Regions from separate parts of the Streptomyces sp. NPDC044704 genome, predicted to be linked through region 1. Evidence: predicted binding sites of a transcription regulator. Region 1 holds the regulator's gene; the other holds the start of a gene.

Evidence for each region. The regulator HspR, encoded in region 1, represses chaperone genes until heat shock. The targets are predictions, from matches to a motif close to TTGAGNNNNNNNNNCTCAA.
Region 2: lon (endopeptidase La) is a predicted target of HspR. The motif match lies at 6,996-7,014, and genes of this name have one in related genera.

What each region holds. Positions count from the first base shown of each region.
Region 1 is NZ_JBWKGY010000005.1:403,998-413,548, reverse strand. Features, by position in the region: gene clpB (ATP-dependent chaperone ClpB) at 1-1,091, opposite strand, end outside; gene AC07B0_RS15785 (pyridoxamine 5'-phosphate oxidase family protein) at 1,207-1,611, shown strand; gene AC07B0_RS15780 (Rieske (2Fe-2S) protein) at 1,792-2,106, opposite strand; gene AC07B0_RS15775 (hypothetical protein) at 2,106-2,387, opposite strand; gene AC07B0_RS15770 (helix-turn-helix transcriptional regulator) at 2,472-3,506, shown strand; gene AC07B0_RS15765 (heat shock protein transcriptional repressor HspR) at 3,627-4,079, opposite strand; gene dnaJ (molecular chaperone DnaJ) at 4,081-5,262, opposite strand; gene grpE (nucleotide exchange factor GrpE) at 5,302-5,970, opposite strand; gene dnaK (molecular chaperone DnaK) at 5,970-7,817, opposite strand; gene AC07B0_RS15745 (sugar transferase) at 8,014-8,547, shown strand; partial or broken gene AC07B0_RS15740 ((Fe-S)-binding protein) at 8,658-9,551, shown strand, end outside.
Region 2 is NZ_JBWKGY010000003.1:17,457-27,007, reverse strand. Features, by position in the region: gene AC07B0_RS07615 (multifunctional oxoglutarate decarboxylase/oxoglutarate dehydrogenase thiamine pyrophosphate-binding subunit/dihydrolipoyllysine-residue succinyltransferase subunit) at 1-635, opposite strand, end outside; gene AC07B0_RS07610 (HAMP domain-containing sensor histidine kinase) at 894-2,024, opposite strand; gene AC07B0_RS07605 (response regulator transcription factor) at 2,021-2,761, opposite strand; gene AC07B0_RS07600 (hypothetical protein) at 2,976-3,338, opposite strand; gene AC07B0_RS07595 (glycosyltransferase family 39 protein) at 3,702-5,021, shown strand; gene AC07B0_RS07590 (sulfurtransferase) at 5,135-6,037, shown strand; gene AC07B0_RS07585 (DUF4097 family beta strand repeat-containing protein) at 6,134-6,898, shown strand; gene lon (endopeptidase La) at 7,037-9,433, shown strand.

The DNA.
Region 1 (9,551 bases):
TTGTGGTGGGCCTCGTAGCGCCCCTTGAGGCCGCGGAGGATCGCGATGGTGTCCTCGACGGTGGGCTCGGCGACCAGCACCTGCTGGAAGCGGCGCTCCAGCGCGGGGTCCTTCTCGATGCGCTCGCGGTACTCGTCGAGGGTGGTGGCGCCGACCATGCGCAGTTCGCCGCGGGCCAGCATGGGCTTGAGCATGTTGCCCGCGTCCATGGCGGAGTCCCCGCCGGCGCCCGCGCCGACGACCGTGTGCAGTTCGTCGATGAAGGTGATGATCTGGCCGTCGCTCGACTTGATCTCGGCGAGGACGGTCTTGAGGCGCTCCTCGAACTCGCCGCGGTACTTCGCGCCGGCCACCATCGCACCCAGGTCGAGGGAGACGAGGCGCTTGTTCTTCAGGGATTCGGGGACGTCGCCCTTGACGATGCGCTGGGCGAGGCCCTCGACGACGGCGGTCTTGCCGACGCCGGGCTCGCCGATGAGCACCGGGTTGTTCTTCGTGCGGCGCGACAGGACCTGGACGACGCGCCGGATCTCGTGGTCGCGGCCGATGACCGGGTCGAGCTTGCCCTCGCGGGCGGCTGCCGTGAAGTCCGTGCCGAACTTCTCCAGGGCCTTGTACTGACCCTCGGGGTCGGGGGTGGTCACCCGCCGTCCTCCTCGTGCGTTCTCGAAGGCGGACAGCAGCTTCTTCGCGGTCGCGCCCTGGGCGGAAAGGACCTCACCGGCCGGTCCGCCCTTGGCGGCGATGGCGATGAGGAGGTGTTCGGTGGAGAGGTACTCGTCGCCGAGCCGGCCGGCCTGGGCGTCGGCCTCGGCGAGTACGGCGAGCAGGTCGCGGCTGGGCTGCGGGGGCGCGACGGTGGAACCCGTGACGCTGGGCAGGGCGGCGAGGAGCCGTTCGGCGCCCGCTCGGACGGCGGCCTGGTCGGCGTCGGTCGCGGCGAGCAGGTCGGTGACGTTCTCGTTGTCCTCGCCGGCGAGCAGGGCCAGCAGCAGGTGGGCGGGGGTCAGGTCGACGTGGCCGTCCTTCACGGCCCTGCTGGTGGCTGCGTTCAGGGCGTCGCGGCTCTTGTTGGTCAGCTCGGCGTCCACTCTCGGCTTCTCCTCTCCGACGGGGTGCGTAACTCTGACAGCTACAGCGTCTGCAAAGTTGAGTCTATTCCACTCAAGGCAGAGCCGTGCACGCTTCCTGCGTACTCTTCGGCCCATGTCCCATGACGTACTCAACCCGACGCCCGAGTACCTCGCCTTCTGGCGGGAGCGGCACGTCTGCACCCTGACCACCCCGCGCCCCGACGGCACCCCGCACGTGGTGCCGGTGGGCGTGACGTACGACCCGGTGGCGGGGCTGGCCCGGGTGATCAGCAACAGGCACAGCAAGAAGGTCCGCAACATCCTGGCGTCGCCCGACGGCGCGGCGCGGGTGGCGGTGTGCCAGATGGAGGGGCGGCGCTGGGCCACCCTGGAGGGCCGGGCGGTGATCCGCACCGACGCGGCGTCGGTCGCCGAGGCCGTGGAGCGCTACGCGGAGCGCTACGGGCGGACGCCCTCGCCCAACCCCGACCGGGTGGTCATGGAGATCACCCTCGACCGGGCGATGGGCCGGGCCTGAGGTCCGGCACGACGGGGCCAGGGCCGCGGGGACCTGGGCCGGGACCGGAACACGGCCTGTTGATTGTCCGGTTCAACCACTGGACGCGGACATCACAACGGCGCCATCGTGGTCAGGTCCACGATGGCGCCGTTGTGTGGGGGAAGCACCTGAGCGATCTGCAACGACGGGGGGATCGCTTCAGGCACTGCGGGGGGTGGCGGCGGTGATGTCGGGTTCGAAGAGCTGGTGGTCGCGCTGATCGAGGTTGACGAAGACCATGCCGTACCGCACTTCGCAGCGGACCGGCTGCGGTGCGCCCCGGGGGCGGCGCAGGCAGCGGTAGGCGCGGACGTCCTCGTCCTCCTCGCGCACGACGACGATCGGCTGGCCGAACAGGGTGACCATCAACGAATCGCCGGCGTAGGGAATGGCGGTGGCGAGATCGATGAACTGCCACCCGGACCGGTACGCCGAGGCCATCTCGCGTCGGAAGTCTCGGTCGTCGGGGGTCATCAGAGCGCCTTCACGGGTGCGGTGTTCCAGCCGCTGTCGGGCTCTCCGGCCTGCCCGGCGGGCGCGGTGTTCCAACCGCTGTCCACCGGTGCGCTGTTCCAACCGCTGTCCGTCTTGCCCGTCGGACCCGTCGGCACGATGTTCCAGCCGCTGTCACTGGCCAGAGCGCTCCCCGCATCGCCATTGACGGCGCTGACTGCCCCAAAAACCGCAACAGCGGAGAAAACAACGGCAAGCGCCGAGCGAAGCATTCTCTTGTACATGGTCGGCTTCGTCCTCACTTGATGGAATCCTCTCCCCCGCACGTCAGACCATGGCTCATTCAGGCACGTTACGGCCACAGGGACGATGCATCATGTTCTTGCATGTTCAGGACCCTGGGGGGTGGAGATTTGCCCATAAACGACACAAACCCGACACATCCCCACCCCGTCACGTCCATGTGCGACGAGGGGGCACGACTTTACGCGGCGGCGCTCAGCGCCGGCCGGGTACCTCGCAGCGAGGTGGAAAACGTCCCCTGCCTGCTCGAATTCGCTCTGCTGCGACCCGACCCGGATGACGCGAACCAGCTCCGCGCGGTTCCCCCGGCGGTCGCCCTGGCGCAGCGTCTCCATCCTCTCGAACGGGAGATCCAGGACCGTCGGCGCAGTGCCGTGGACCTCACCGATGCATTCGAGCCGTTCCTGACCATCAGTGCGCAAAACCCCGCGAACACCCACGCCATCACGGTGCTGGAGGGGTTCGACCAGATCAACGCCGCACTCGACCTGGCCACCGCCGAGTGTCACACGGAAATGCTGACGGTCCAGCCCGGCGGCGCCCGCCCCTCCTTCGCCCTCAGCGAGGCCCTGGAACGGGACGCCCCGCTCATCGACCGCGGCGTGAGCATCCGGACCCTCTACCAGCACACCGCGCGCCACAGCCAGGGCACCCTCGCCTACGTCGACCGCATCTCCACGGGCAAGGTGGAGATCCGCACCCTCGAAGAACTCATCGAGCGGCTGATCGTGTTCGACCGCACCGTCGCCTTCATCCCCGTCAGCGACGACCGCCGCGTGGCCCTGGAGCTGCGCCACCCCGGGCTCGTCGACTACCTCATCAAGGTCTTCGAGCAGCTGTGGCGGCGCGCCGTACCGCTGAGCCAGGAGGTCACGTACACGCACATGCCCGACGGGATCTCGGGCGTGCAGCGCTCCATCGCCCAACTCCTCGTCGAGGGGCACGTGGACGAGGCGATCGCCCGCCGGCTGGGCATGAACGTACGGACCTGCCGCGCGCACATCGCGAAGCTGGCCACCGCCCTCGGCAGCGGCAGCCGCGCCCAGCTCGGCTTCCTCATCGCCCAGTCGGGCATCCTGCGCGACTCCTCGGGCCCGCCGCCGCTCCCGGAGCCCTGAGGGGCCCGTGAGGGGCCGTCAGGGGCCCTCCGGGCCCGCCGCCGGGGCCGGACACGGGAAGGCCCCGCCCGGAGCGTTCCGGGCGGGGCCTTCCCGCTTGTCGCGTGCCGCGCGGCGCCGTCAGTCGAGCGGGCGCTTGGGGCTGGGCCGCCAGACGACCAGGGCACTGCCCGGCTGCGGCGGCTGGTACGGGACCAGGTCGCGCCGGTACGAGGCGTGCACCTGGGCCTCGCGGGCCTGGAGGGCGGCGGCCGCCCCGTCCACGGCCGAGGACAGTTCGGCGACGCGCTGCTGGAGCGCGGCCACCTGGTTCTCCAGTTCGATGATCCGCTTGATCCCCGCGAGGTTGATGCCCTCGTCCTGGGACAGCGCCTGCACGGTGCGCAGGAGCTCGATGTCCCGGGCCGAATAGCGCCGGCCGCGGCCGGCCGTGCGGTCCGGGGAGACCAGGCCGAGGCGGTCGTACTGGCGGAGGGTCTGCGGATGCAGGCCCGAGAGCTGGGCGGCCACCGAGATCACGTAGACCGGGGTGTCGTCGGTCAGCTGGTAATGATTCCTGCGGCGGCCGTCCATCTCATGCTCCCTTCACGGACTCGAACAGCGCGGCGCGCGGGTCTTCGGCCCCCGTCGCGTCGCGGTACATCTCCAGGGCCTCGCGGGCCTTGTCGGACAGTTCGGCCGGGACCGTGACCTCCACCGTGACGAGCAGGTCGCCGCGGGTGCCGTCCTTGCGGACCGCGCCCTTGCCGCGGGCCCGCATCGTACGGCCGCCCGGGGTGCCCGGGGGGAGCTTCAGGGTGACCGCGGGGCCGTTCAGGGTCGGGACCTTGATCTCGGCGCCCAGCGCGGCCTCGGCGAAGGTCACCGGGACCGTCACCGTCAGGTTGTCGTCCTTGCGGCCGAACACCGGGTGGGTGTCGACGTGGACGACCACGTAGAGGTCGCCCGCCGGGCCGCCGCGCTCGCCCGGAGCTCCCTTGCCGCGCAGCCGGATCCGCTGGCCGTTGGACACGCCCGCCGGGATCCGGACCTGCATGGTCCGCGAGCTGCGGGCACGCCCGCTGCCCTTGCAGACGTCGCAGGGGGTCTCCGCGATCAGGCCGCGGCCCTTGCAGTCCGCGCAGGGGTCGGTCAGCGAGAAGCCGCCGCCGCTGCCCCGCGAGACCTGGCCGGTACCGACGCAGGTCGGGCACACCCGGGGGGTGCCGTTCTTGTCACCGGTACCGGAACAGGCCTTGCAGGGGGCCTGCGAGGACATCCGCAGGGGGACGGTCGCGCCGTCCACGGCCTCCGTGAAGGAGAGCGTGACCTCGGACTCGATGTCCTGGCCGCGGCGCGGCTGGGCGCGGGTTCCCGCGCCGGGGCCGGTGCCGCGGTTGAACAGACCGCCGAAGACGTCGCCCAGACCGCCGCCGAAGCCGCCGCCCGGACCGCCCTGCTGCTGTCCTCCGAAGAGGTCGCCGAGGTCGAAGTTGAACGAGCCGCCGCCCCCGCCCGGACCGGGGCGGAAGCCCCCGTTGCCGAACAGGGCGCGGGCCTCGTCGTACTCCTTGCGCTTCTTGGCGTCGCCGAGGATGTCGTTCGCCTCGGAGATCTCCTTGAAGCGCTCCTCGGCCGAGGCGTCGCCCTTGTTGGCGTCCGGGTGGAACTCGCGCGCGAGCTTCCGGTACGCCTTCTTGATCTCGGCCTCGGTCGCGTCCTTCGGGACACCGAGGACCTTGTAGTAGTCCTTCTCGACGAAGTCCTTCGTGCTCATCCCCGGTGGCCCTCCTCTCGGTTCCCTACATGGTGGACGTCAGCCCTTGTCGGGGGCATCCGTGTCCTTGTCGGACGGCGTGTCGCCGTCTGCGGACTCGGACTTGGCGGCGGGAGCCGCGCCCGGCTGGGGCTCGGCCACCGCGACCCGCGCGGGGCGGATCGTGCGCTCGCCGATCCGGTACCCCGGCTGCAGGATCGCCACGCAGGTCGTCTCGGTGACGTCCGGCGCGTACGAGTGCATCAGGGCCTCGTGGATCGTCGGGTCGAAGGGCTCGCCCTCCTTGCCGAACTGCTGCAGCCCCATCTTGGCGGCGGCGGTCTCCAGCGATTCGGCCACCGACTTGAAGCCGCCGACCAGTTCGCCATGCTCCCGCGCCCGGCCGATGTCGTCCAGGGTCGGGAGGAGTTCCGTCAGCAGGGACGCGACCGCGATCTCCTTGACGGCGATCCGGTCCCGCTCCACGCGGCGACGGTAGTTCTGGTACTCCGCCTGGAGCCGCTGGAGGTCCGCGGTGCGCTCGGAGAGCGCGGTACGGGCCTGGTCCAGCTGCGCCAGCAGAGCCACATCTGCTGCTGCGGAGTCCCCGGCCGGGGCCGCCTCCCCCTCCGGGGAGGAGTCGGCGGCCTTCGGCTCGGCGGCGTCGTCAGGCGTGCCGTCGGCGGGGACTTCGGGCTTCTCGTCGAAGCCCGGGGTCTCCTCCGACATCAGGCAGCGCCACCCTTCGGCTTCTCGTCGTCGACGATCTCCGCGTCGACGACGTCGTCGTCGGCCTTGGCCTGGCCCGCGTCACCCGCGGCGCCACCGGCCGCCTGGGCGGCCTGGGCGTCGGCGTAGATGGCCTGGCCGAGCTTCTGGCTGACCGCGGCGAGCTTCTCGGTCGCGGTGCGGATCTCGGCGGCGTCGTCACCCTTGAGCTTGTCCTTCAGCTCGGTGACGGCCGTCTCGACCTCGGTCTTGACGTCGGCCGGGACCTTCTCCGCGTTGTCCGCGAGGAACTTCTCGGTCTGGTAGACGAGCTGCTCGCCCTGGTTGCGGGACTCGGCCGCCTCCTTGCGGCGCAGGTCCTCGTCCGCGTACTGCTCCGCCTCCTGGCGCATGCGGTCGACCTCGTCCTTGCCGAGCGAAGAGCCGCCGGTGACGGTCATCTTCTGCTCCTTGCCCGTGCCGAGGTCCTTGGCCGTGACGTGCATGATGCCGTTCGCGTCGATGTCGAAGGAGACCTCGATCTGCGGGACGCCACGCGGGGCCGGCGGCAGGCCGGTCAGCTCGAACATGCCGAGCTTCTTGTTGTACGCCGCGATCTCGCGCTCGCCCTGGTAGACCTGGATCTGCACCGACGGCTGGTTGTCCTCGGCCGTCGTGAAGATCTCCGACCGCTTGGTCGGGATGGTCGTGTTGCGCTCGATGAGCTTGGTCATGATGCCGCCCTTGGTTTCGATACCGAGGGACAGCGGGGTCACGTCGAGGAGCAGGACGTCCTTGACCTCACCCTTGAGCACGCCCGCCTGGAGGGTCGCGCCGATGGCGACGACCTCGTCCGGGTTGACGCCCTTGTTGGCGTCCTGACCGCCGGTGAGCTCCTTGACGAGCTCGGCGACGGCCGGCATGCGGGTGGAGCCGCCGACCAGGACCACGTGGTCGATCTCGGACAGCTGGATGCCGGCGTCCTTGATGACGTTGTGGAACGGGGTCTTGCAGCGGTCCAGGAGGTCCGCGGTGAGCTGCTGGAACTGGGCGCGCGTGAGCTTCTCGTCCAGGTGCAGCGGGCCCTCGGCGGAGGCCGTGATGTACGGCAGGTTGATCGAGGTCTCCGTGGAGGAGGACAGCTCGATCTTCGCCTTCTCGGCGGCCTCGCGCAGGCGCTGGAGCGCCATCTTGTCCTTGGAGAGGTCGACGCCGTGACCGTTGGCGAACTGCTTCACCAGGTAGTCGACGACGCGCTGGTCCCAGTCGTCACCACCGAGGTGGTTGTCACCGTTGGTGGCCTTCACCTCGACGACGCCGTCGCCGATCTCAAGGAGCGAGACGTCGAAGGTGCCGCCACCGAGGTCGAAGACGAGGATGGTCTGGTCGTCCTTGTCGAGGCCGTAGGCCAGGGCGGCGGCGGTCGGCTCGTTGACGATGCGCAGGACGTTCAGACCCGCGATCTCACCGGCCTCCTTCGTCGCCTGACGCTCGGAGTCGTTGAAGTAGGCCGGGACGGTGATGACCGCGTCCGTGACCTTCTCACCCAGGTAGGCCTCGGCGTCGCGCTTCAGCTTCTGCAGGATGAAGGCGCTCATCTGCTGCGGGTTGAAGTCCTTGCCATCCAGGTTGATCTTCCAGTCAGTGCCCATGTGGCGCTTGACGGAGCGGATGGTCCGGTCCACGTTCGTGACCGCCTGGCGCTTGGCGACCTCGCCGACGAGGACCTCGCCGTTCTTGGCGAAGGCGACGACGGACGGCGTGGTCCTGGCGCCCTCGGCGTTGGTGATGACGGTGGGCTCGCCGCCTTCGAGAACGCTGACGACGGAGTTAGTGGTGCCCAGGTCGATGCCGACCGCACGTGCCATTTTGATTCCTCCAGCTGACTTGAGTGGAACAGGCTCAAGAATGCCCCACCTTCGCCCGTCCGTCAACAGAGCTGAGTCGAGGGGGCTCAACCTTTAGGCCTTCCTTACGCGCAACCCGCGCGGGGCGGGGGCCGAGCGGGGGAACCGCGCCGCGCGGCGCGCCGGGGGCGCGGGGGCCTTCCGGCACCGTGCTGGCATGCCCCTGCTGCTGACGCTCCCCGCCCGGTGGACCCTGCCCGCCAGGCCGCCCGCCAAGCGGGTGCTCGACCTCGCCGGAGCGCTGGTACTCCTGGGGGTGACGGCCCTCCCGCTGCTGCTGACCGCCGCCCTGCTGTACGCGGCCGGCCGCGCGGGCGTCCTCGTACGGACCCCGGCCGCCGGACTCGGCGGGCGGCCCTTCCGCACCTGGCGGCTGCGCACCGAGGGTGCGGGCCGGGTCGGCGCGGCGGTCCGGCGCTGCGCGCTGGACGGGCTGCCGCAGCTGCTGAACGTGGTGCGGGGGGAGATGTCCCTGGTCGGCCCCCGCCCGGAAGGCGGTACGGACCGCCCGGAGCGGCTTCTCGTGCGCCCCGGTATGACCGGTTTGTGGCAGGTCAGCGCACGCTCCGACCTCCCCTGGGAGGAGATGGCCCTGCTCGACCGGCACTATGTGGAGAGCCATTGGCTGGGGATGGATCTCGCGATCCTCGCTCAGACGCCCCGGGCGGCCTACCGACAGAGGCAAGCCTGAGCGACACAGATCACCGCACGCGCGCCTACATTGCGACGCGGGGAATGGGTAACCTCAAGCCTTGACTCAATAAGTTACCGCTTAGTAAGTCCCGCCCGAGGAGCCCTTCCATGCAACTCGCCGCGATCATCGTTTCGATGGTCATCACGGTGGTAGCCGTCGCGCTGTTCGGCCGAGCCATCGCACAGATCTACCACTTCGTGCGCCTCGGCCAGCCCGTGCCCGCGGGCACGCGCACCGGCGACCCCACGCAGCGCACCGTCACGCTGGTCAAGGAGTTCCTCGGCCACACCCGCATGAACCGCTGGGGCATCGTCGGCGTGGCGCACTGGTTCGTGGCCGTGGGCTTCTTCTCGCTGCTGCTGACCATCGTCAACGCCTTCGGCCAGCTGTTCCAGGCCGACTGGCTGATCCCGATCATCGGCGACTGGCTGCCGTACGAGATCTTCACCGAGTTCCTCGGACTGATGACCGTGCTCGGCATCCTGACCCTGATCGTGATCCGGCAGCTGAACCGGCCGGGCGGGGCGGGCCGCAAGTCCCGCTTCACGGGCTCCAAGACCGGCCAGGCGTACTTCGTCGAGTCCGTCATCCTGATCGTCGGCATCTGCATCATGACGCTGCGCGCGCTGGAGGGGGCCCAGCACGGCGTCGACGGCTGGGAGCCGGGCTTCTTCGCCTCGTACCCGCTGATCGCGGCCCTCGACGGGCTGAGCCTGAGCACGCTTCAGTACCTCACCTACTTCTTCGCGGCGCTCAAGATCGTCACCTCCTTCACGTGGATGATCACGGTCTCGCTGAACACCAACATGGGTGTGGCCTGGCACCGGTTCCTCGGTTTCCCGAACATCTGGTTCAAGCGGAACGCCGACGGCGCGGTCGCGCTGGGCGCGCTGCTCCCGATGACCAGCGGGGGCAAGGAGATCGACTTCGAGGACCCGGGCGAGGACGACTCCTTCGGTGTGTCCCAGGTCGAGCAGTTCTCCTGGAAGGGCATCCTCGAC
Region 2 (9,551 bases), on a different contig from region 1:
AGCTTCACCGGGACGGCGCGGACGGACGTGGCCGTCGGCACTTCCAGGGAGGCGTTCATGTTCTTGGCGACGGCAGCAGCCGGGCCGCGGAGCGTCACCAGTTCGGGGCCCGCGGGGGCCTCGGTGGCGGGCGCGGCCTTCTGGGCGGCTACGGGAGCGGCGGGAGCGGCAGCCGGGGCGGCCGGGGCCTGAGCAGGCGCGGCCGGTGCGGCGGCCGGGGCCTGAGGGGTGACAGTCACAGCAGGGGCACCAGAGGGGGTGGCAGGAGCAGGGGCAGGAGCGGACACAGGCGTGGGCGCGGCGGAGGTCGCGGGCGCGGCGCCCGCCGCCCCCGTGGCGGCGGCGTCGGTGGCCTGCGGGACCCCGGCGGCGGGCGTGGCGGCCTGTGCGGAGGCGCCACCCGTCGTCGCGGGCTTCTCGGGACTGTCCGACTTCACCGGAGCGACAGCGCCCCCCGGCTTGTAGTCGGCGAAGAAGTCCCACCAGGCCCGGTCGACCGAGTTCGGGTCCTGGAGGTACTGCTGATAGATCTCGTCGACGAGCCACTCATTCGCGCCGAAGCCTGAGGCAGGGGTCTTCCCGCCCTCTGCTGCTTCGGTCGTGGTGCTCGGGTTACTGGGGGACTGTGGCGACACGGCGGCAACCGCCCTCTTCCGCTTCACAAGGTATGGACAGCGGGAATAAAGGCTACGCCTCCCTGGCCGCGCAATGCAGGCCGGGCGGGACTTCCGTCGTGCAGGTCACACCGAACGGCGGGTTTCGCCGCCTGGAATGGCGGGAAACAAGCGTGGTTCGGGTAGCCGACAACCAGGTTGCGGCCCCCTTGGCTTCGCACCCCTGACGACCCCGGGCACGTGTGGCCGAGATCATGTCCTTCCCACTCGAACCCTACGTCAAGACGGAGCCGGTGAGCTGCCCGGAAGAGTGACAAGGATTCGGCAACCTCGTGACGATTCGGCCACGCCGATGCCCCCTCCGTGCAGGCCGACGGCCCACTGGGCGATGGCCAGCCCCAGCCCCGTGCCCCCGTCGCCGCCCCGCGCGGCCCCCCGGTTGAACCGCTCGAAGACCCGGTGCCGCTCGGCCTCCGGAATCCCGGGCCCCTCGTCGAGGACCTCCAGCGCCAGGCTCCCGGGGGCCTCCCCGGCCCGGGCCCGCACCGTGACCCGGCCGTGCGGCGGACTGTGCTTGACCGCGTTGTCGATCAGGTTCGCCACCACCTGGTGCAGCCGCTCCGCGTCCGCGTGCGCCGTCAGGTCCGGCGGGAACACGTCCAGGTGGAGGTGCACGTCGTTGCGGGTGTGCCCGCCCGAACCGGTGGTCAGCCCCGGCCGCCCGGCCGCCGCCAGCCCCGACTCCTTCAGCACCCCCGACAGGTACGGCCACACCTCGAAGCGGCGCGCCCGCAGCGGCACCACCCCGTTGTCCACCCGGGACAGGTCCAGCAGCGTCTCCACCAGCCGGCCCAGGCGCTCCGTCTGCTTCAGCATCGTCCGCATGGTCTCCGGATCGGCGGCCGACACCCCGTCCACCACGTTCTCCAGCACCGCCCGCAGCGCCGCGATCGGCGTGCGGAGCTCGTGCGAGACGTTCGCGACCAGTTCTTTACGGTGCCTGTCCACCGCCTCCAGGTCGTCCGCCATCAGGTTGATCGTCGAGGCCAGATCGCCCAGCTCGTCCCGGCGCCCCGCCCCGCGCACCCGGCGCGTGTAGTCCCCTTCGGAGATCGCCCGCGCCACCCGCGTCATGTCGTCCAGCGGCGCCGTCAGACCGTGCGCCACGAACTGGGTGATCAGCATCGACGCGATCACCGAGAAGACCGTGATGAACCGCAGCTCGGTGTCCGTGCGCAACGCCACCAGCAGCAGGCCCGTGGTGATGAACACCGAGACCACGACGAGCGTGCCGAGCTTCGTCTTGATCGAGAACGGCGAGTACGGGCGCAGCCCGCCCGCGGGCCGCTGGGCGGGAACCCGCTGACCCGCACGCCGACCCGGCTCGCGCGGCGAGCTGCCCGCGCTCATGCCTGGGCCGGGGTCTCCAGGGCGTACCCGACGCCGTGGACCGTACGGATCCGCTCCGCCCCGATCTTCCGGCGCAGGGCCTTGATGTGGCTGTCGACCGTACGGGTCCCGGACGCGTCGGCCCAGTCCCACACCTCGGCCAGCAGCTGCTCCCGCGAGAGCACCGCGCGCGGCGTCCCCGCCAGGCACACCAGCAGGTCGAACTCGGTCGGCGTCAGGTGCACGTCCTCCGCCTGCACCCGGACCCGGCGCTGCGCGTGGTCGATCTCCAGGTCGCCGAGGCGCAGGGTGGCCCCGCGCGGGGCGTGCGCGGCCAGCGTGGCCCGCTCCACCCGCCGCAGCAGCACGTGGACCCGCGCGGCCAGCTCCCGCATCGAGAACGGCTTCGTCATGTAGTCGTCGGCGCCGACCCCGAGGCCCACCAGCATGTCGGTCTCGTCGTCACGCGCGGTGAGCATCAGCACCGGGACCGGCCGCTGCGCCTGGACCCGGCGGCACACCTCCAGCCCGTCGAAGCCGGGCAGCATGACGTCCAGTACCAGCAGCTCGGGCAGCCAGCTCTCGGCCGCCGCCACGGCGGCGGGACCGTCGTACGCCGCCTGGACCTGGAAGCCCTCGGCGCGCAGCCGGGCCGCGATGGCGTCGGCGATGGTGCGGTCGTCCTCGACCACGAGCACGCGCCGCTGGGCGCCTGGGGTGGCCGCGGCGCCGCTGTGGGTGGTGTGTGTCTGTTCCATGTCCCGCCCCTGAAGATCCCGCGTGATGGGGTGCAGCGTAGAGGAGCCCACGGCCTGCGGCTATGCGGGGTTCGGACAGGGACCGCCGGGTTCCGCGTCCCGGCGCGGCCCGCCGCGGGCGCGCCCGTGCAGCGCACACCGCCCTTCCGCCCTTCCGCGGGGTCCGGCCCGGCGGGCGGGCTCCGGTGACGCACCTCACCGACCTGTCCGTACGTCAGGTCTCCGGGTCGAAGCGGGGGAGGGCGTCCAGGACCCCCGTCAGGCCCGGAGTCAGCGAGGACTGGTCGCAGGCCACCTCGGTGCCGTCGTGCGTGAAGGAGTACACGAAACCGTCGAAAACGGGCCGGTCGGACATCGTGACCCGGGGCAGGCGGGGCAGTCCGGCCTCGCGGAGCGCGGTGCGCAGCGCCTCCAGCCCCTCCGCCGGCAGCTTCCCGGAGCCCTCGGGGCGGGCCCCGCCGTCCAGCCGGGTCCAGGAGCCGTCGCCCTTGACGATCAGGGTGTGGGTGCGGCCCGCGTAGCCGCCGGTGCGCGACACCCGGACGAGGGTCTCGTCGTCCGCCGGGGGCGTGGGCATGCCGGGGGGAGGGGTCCGGGCCGGTCCGGTCGGGGAAGCCGGTCCGGGGGAGGGCGTCGCCGTGGCCGCCGGGACGCCCGGGCCCGGCGCGGGGCCGGCGCCGTCGGGCGGCCGCCCGCCGCCGGAGCCGCACCCGGCCAGGACCACCGCACCGGCCGCCACGGCCGCCGCGGCCGTCACCGCCGCGCTCGCCGCCCTCGCCCTCGCCCTAGCCCTCGCCGTCGCCGTCGCACGGAACGTTCGCACACCCACCTCCGCGGGGTTCGGGCCGAACCCCGAGTATGGAGTCCCCCGCCCCCCGTCGGAAAGCATCCGGAGGCCGTCATCCGCCGCATCGCCCCCTGGCGCGTCGTCCCCGCGGCCGTGGCCCTGCTCCTCGGTGCGTGGGGCCTGGAACGGGGTCCCGGCGGCGGCAGCATGTGGCGCGACGAATCCGTCACCTGGCAGGTCGCCCACCGTCCCCCGGCCGGGCTGTGGGAACTCCTCGGCCAGGTCGACGCCGTGCACGGCCTCTACTACCTGCTGATGCACGGGGTGTTCGGCCTGTGGGACGGCGGCCTGTGGGCACTGCGGCTCCCCTCCGTCGCCGCGACGGCCCTCGCGGCGGCCGGAGTGGCCGCGGTGGCGCACCGGCTGGCGGGGGAGCGGGCCGCGCTGTGGGCCGGCACCGCCTACGCCGTACTGCCGCCCGTACAGGCGTACGCCCAGGAGGGACGTTCGTACGCACTGGTCGCGGCCGCCGTGGTCTGGGCGACGTACCTGATGCTGCGGGGGCGGTGGGCGGCGTACGCGCCGGTGCTGCTGCTGGGCTGCTGGCTGCACGAGTTCGCCGTACTGGCCCTGCTCGCGCACGCCCCCACCGCGTGGCGCTCGCGCGGCTGGCGGTGGAGCGCCGCGGCGGTCGTGGCCGGGCTGCTGCCGCTCGCGGCGGTGAGCGCCGGGCAGGCGCGGCAGCAACTGGGCTGGCTCGGACGGCCCTCCTGGCAGGACTGGGCGGCCTACGGGGTGGTGGCGGCCGCGGTGCTGCTGCTCGCGCGGCGGCCGCCGGCCGGCGAGCGGGACCTGGTACGGGTCGCCGTGCCGCTCGCCCTGCTGCCGCCCGGGCTGCTGATCGCCGTCTCGCTCGTCCACCCCTGGTACGTCGACCGGTACGTCCTCTACTCCCTCACCGGGCTCGCCCTGCTCGCCGGGGCGCGGCTCGCGCGGGCGCGGGGCCCGTGGCCGTGGCTGCTGGTGGCCGCGCTGCTCGTGCCGTTCGGGACCTGGTCGGCGTGGCTGCGGACCCCGGACAGCCGCAAGGACGACGTGCTCGCGGTGGCCGCCACCGTCCGGGAGCGGGCCCGGCCCGGGGACGCCGTGCTGTTCATGCCCGCCCGGCGGCGGGAGTGGCTGCTGTCCTCGCCCGAGGTGTACGGGGGCCTGCGCGACGTCGCCCTGGACCGTTCCCCGGCGGCTTCGCGCAGCCTCCAGGGCACCGAGCGCACCGCGGACGCCGTCCGGGCGGCGCTGGCCGCCTCCCCGCGGGTCATCGCCCTGCTGGACCCGGCCGGGCAGCCCCTGGACCCGTACCCGCACGAGGCGGCGAAGCGCGAGACCCTGGCCGCCTCCTTCGAACTGTGCTCGGTGACCCCGCTCCGCGGGGCCCGCGTCGCGCTCTACGCCCGGCCGGGCGGCTGCGGCTGAAACCCCGCCGCCCGGGCGGCCGTTGCGTGCGCGAGGATGACCGGACCACGCCACACCACGCAGCGGGCGCCGCGCCGCGACCCGGCCGCCCCGCCGACCCCCTGGAGCCGCTCATGACCGCGCCGCTCGACCCCCCGCCCGGGCCCGCCGCAGGGTCGGCCGCCCCCGTCGGGCCGCGGCCGCCCGGGCCGCTCGTCGGGGCGGGGTGGGTCGCCGAGCGGCTCGGGACGCCCGGGCTGGTGGTGTTCGACGCCTCCGTCGGGGCGCACCGGGGGGCGGAGCGCCGCATTCCGGGAGCCCGGCCCTTCGACCTCGACGGAGCCCTGTCCGACCACACCGCCACCGCCCCGCACACCATGCCCGGCGCCGAGGAGTTCGCCGGGGCGATGCGCGCCCTCGGCGTCGACGACACGGACACCGTGGTCGTCTACGACGCCGCCGGGACCTACTCCAGCGCCCGCGCCTGGTGGATGCTCCGCGCGACGGGCTTCGACCGGGTGGCCGTCCTGGACGGCGGCCTGCCCGCCTGGACCGCCGCCGGCCTGCCCGTCGAGGAGGCCGCCCCCGCCTACGGAGGCCCGTACGGCTCCTTCACCGCCCGGCCGCGCCCCGGACTGCTGGTCGACGCCGACACCGTCTCGGCGGCCCTGGCCGACCCGGCCGCCGCCGTACTCGACGCCCGGACCCGGGAACGCTTCGCCGGCACCGCTCCGGAGCCGCGCCCGGGCCTGCGCGGCGGCCACATGCCGGGCGCGGTGAACCTGCCCTTCGGGGACCTCCGGGGCCCCGACGGTCTGATGCGCCCGGCGGACGAACTCCGCGCGGCCTTCGCACCGCTGACCCGGGGCCGGGAGCGGCTCTACTTCAGCTGCGGTTCCGGGGTCACCGCGTGCGTGCTCGCCCTCGGCGCCACCCTGGCCGGGTACCGGGACCTGGCGGTGTACGACGGCTCGTGGAGCGAATGGGGCGACCCCGCCGCCCGCCGCCCGGTGGAGACCGGCCCGGCCGCGGACTGACCGGCCGGCCCGGGCGTGCCCCCGGGGGATAACCCCACCCCGGGCTCGGGTACCGGCCCCAGCGCGGGGCGGGGCCGGGCTCACCAGACTGGCGACATGGCATCCGACACGACCTCAGCCCTGCTCGCCCGTAAGACGGTTGGCGCCACCGCGGCCGCCGTCCTCCTGCTCCTCGCGGGCTGCGCCGTCGACGGGACGGTGACGCGGATGAAGACCGCCACCGCCGACGCCACCGTGACCGAGGCCGTCACGGCGGTCGAGATCGCGGACGGACGGCACGGCTCCGTCGAGGTGACCCCGGGCACCGGCCCCGGGGTCACGATCCACCGGACCGTGCACTTCCGCGGTGACACCGCGCCCACCCCCACCCAGCGGGTGTCCGGCGGCGTCCTCACCTTCACCGCCGGCTGCGCGGACAGCTGCTACACCGACTACCGCCTGGAGGTCCCCGCCTCCGCGAAGGTCACCGTCGGCAACTCCAGCGGCCGCATCGAGGTCACGGGGGTCGCGGCCGCCGAGCTGACCTCGGACTCCGGGGACGTGCGGGCCCGGCGGATCGCCGGCCCGCTGAAGATCCGTACCTCCTCCGGCACGATCACTGCCGAGGCGCTGTCCGGCCCGGAGGCCGACGTCCGCTCCGACTCGGGCGACGCCCGCCTGGCCTTCGTGACGGCCCCGGCCTCGGTCAGCGCCGTCACCACCTCGGGCGACCTCACCCTGCTGGTCCTGCGGGCCCCGTACCGACTGGACGCGGCGACCCGCTCCGGTGACCGCGACATCACCCTCCCCCTCACCCCCGACGCGCCCTCCCGGCTGCGCCTCGAAACGACCTCGGGCGACATCGAGGCCGCCCTCTCCTGACGGCCCCTGCCTCCGCCCTGCGCCCGTCCGCCACCCGTCCGCCGCCCGTTCGCCCCCGGCGAACGGGCGTTGGGGAACAACAGGGGACTCACGTGCATTGAGTCGGCATAGCTCAAGTTCACTGCCGGAGGGAAGATCATGGCTTCGACGTCCGTATCGCTCACCCTGCCCGTGCTGCCGCTGGACGACGAGGTCGTGCTGCCGGGGATGGTCGTTCCGCTGGACCTGTCCGACGCCGAGGTACGCGCCGCCGTCGAGGCCGCGCAGGCGGCGGCGGGCAGCGGGAAGCCCCGCGTGCTGCTCGTGCCGAGGATCGACGGGACGTACGCGGGCACCGGCGTGCTCGGGACCGTCGAACAGGTCGGCCGGCTCTCCGACGGGGACCCCGGCGCCCTGATCCGCGGCCGCGGCCGTGTCCGCATCGGGGCCGGGACCACCGGCCCCGGCGCCGCCCTGTGGGTGGAGGGCGAGACCGTGGACGAGCACGTGCCCGACCCGCTGCCCGGTGCCGTCGCCGAGCTCGTCACCGAGTACAAGGCGCTGGCCACCAGCTGGCTCAAGAGGCGCGGCGCCTGGCAGGTCGTGGACCGGGTGCAGCAGATCGAGGGCGTCTCCGCGCTCGCCGACAACTCCGGCTACTCCCCCTTCCTGACCGTCGCCCAGAAGGTGGAGCTGCTGGAGACGGCCGACCCCGTCGCCCGGCTCCGCCTCGCCGTCCGCCTCCTCAGCGACCACCTCGCCGAGCAGGACGTCGCCGAGTCCATCGCCAAGGACGTCCAGGACGGGGTCGACAAGCAGCAGCGCGAGTTCCTCCTCAGGCGCCAGCTGGAGGCCGTCCGCAAGGAACTGCGCGAGCTGAACGGAGAGAAGGACGGCGAGGAGTCCGACGACTACCGGGCCCGCGTCGAGGCCGCCGACCTGCCGGAGAAGGTGCGCGAAGCCGCCCTGAAGGAGGTCGAGAAGCTCGAACGGGCCAGCGACCAGAGCCCGGAGGGCTCCTGGATCCGTACCTGGCTGGACACGGTCCTCGAACTGCCCTGGAACGAGCGCACCGAGGACGAGTACGACATCCAGGGCGCCCGGGCGGTCCTCGACGCCGAGCACGCCGGGCTGAGCGACGTGAAGGACCGCATCACGGAGTACCTGGCCGTGCGCAAGCGCCGCGGCGAACGCGGCCTCGGCGTCATCGGCGGCCGCCGCGGCGGCGCCGTACTGGCCCTCGTGGGCCCTCCGGGCGTCGGCAAGACCTCGCTCGGCGAGAGCGTCGCGCACGCCATGGGCCGCAAGTTCGTCCGCGTCGCGCTCGGCGGCGTCCGGGACGAGGCCGAGGTGCGCGGCCACCGCCGCACCTACGTCGGCGCGCTGCCCGGCCGGATCGTCCGCGCCATCAAGGAGGCGGGGTCCATGAACCCGGTCGTCCTCCTCGACGAGATCGACAAGGTCGGCTCCGACTTCCGCGGGGACCCGGCCGCCGCCCTCCTGGAAGTCCTCGACCCGGCGCAGAACCACACCTTCCGGGACCACTACCTGGAGGTCGAACTGGACCTCAGCGACGTGGTCTTCCTGGCCACCGCCAACGTCCTGGAAGCCATCCCCGAGGCCCTGGCCGACCGGATGGAACTGGTCCGCCTCGACGGCTACACCGAGGACGAGAAGGTCGTCATCGCCCGTGACCACCTCCTGCCCCGCCAGCTGGAGCGGACCGGCCTCGGCGCCGACGAGGTCGTCCTGGAAGAAGAGGCCCTGCGCAAGCTCGCGGGCGAGTACACCCGCGAGGCGGGCGTGCGCACCCTGGAGCGGTCCCTCGCCCGGCTGCTGCGCAAGGTGGCCGCCCAGCACGAACTGGGGGAGCGGGAACTGCCGCTGACCATCGGCCCCGACGACCTGCGGACGTTCATCGGCAGGCCGCACCACGTCCCGGAGTCCGCACAGGACCCGGCCGAGCGGCGCACCGCCGTGCCCGGCGTGGCCACCGGCCTGGCCGTGACCGGAGCCGGCGGGGACGTGCTGTTCGTGGAGGCCTCGCTCGCCGACCCCGAGACCGGGGCCGCCGGACTCACCCTCACGGGCCAGCTCGGCGACGTCATGAAGGAATCGGCGCAGATCGCCCTCAGCTTCCTGCGCTCGCACGGAGCGGAACTGGAACTCCCCGTCGCCGACCTCAAGGACCGGGGCGTCCACATCCACTTCCCGGCGGGCGCGGTTCCCAAGGACGGCCCCAGCGCCGGCATCACCATGACGACGGCCCTCGCCTCACTGCTCTCCGGGCGCCAGGTCCGCACCGACGTGGCCATGACCGGCGAGGTCTCCCTGACCGGACGGGTCCTGCCCATCGGCGGGGTCAAGCAGAAGCTCCTCGCCGCGCACCGGGCCGGACTCACCACGGTGATCATCCCCAAGCGGAACGAGGCCGACCTGGACGACGTCCCGGCCGAGGTGCTGGAGGGGCTGGAGGTGCACCCGGTGACGGACGTGCGCCAGGTCCTGGAACTGGCCCTCGCCGGGGCGGAGGTCTCCTTCACCAAGGCCGCCTGACCGGCCACGACTCCGCCCGGGGGCCCGGGAACCCGCTTCGGCGGGGCCCCGGGCCCCCGCCGCGCCCGCTGCGAAATACTGGGCCCCCTGAGAGGTGGCCTCGTACAGAGGTGCCACA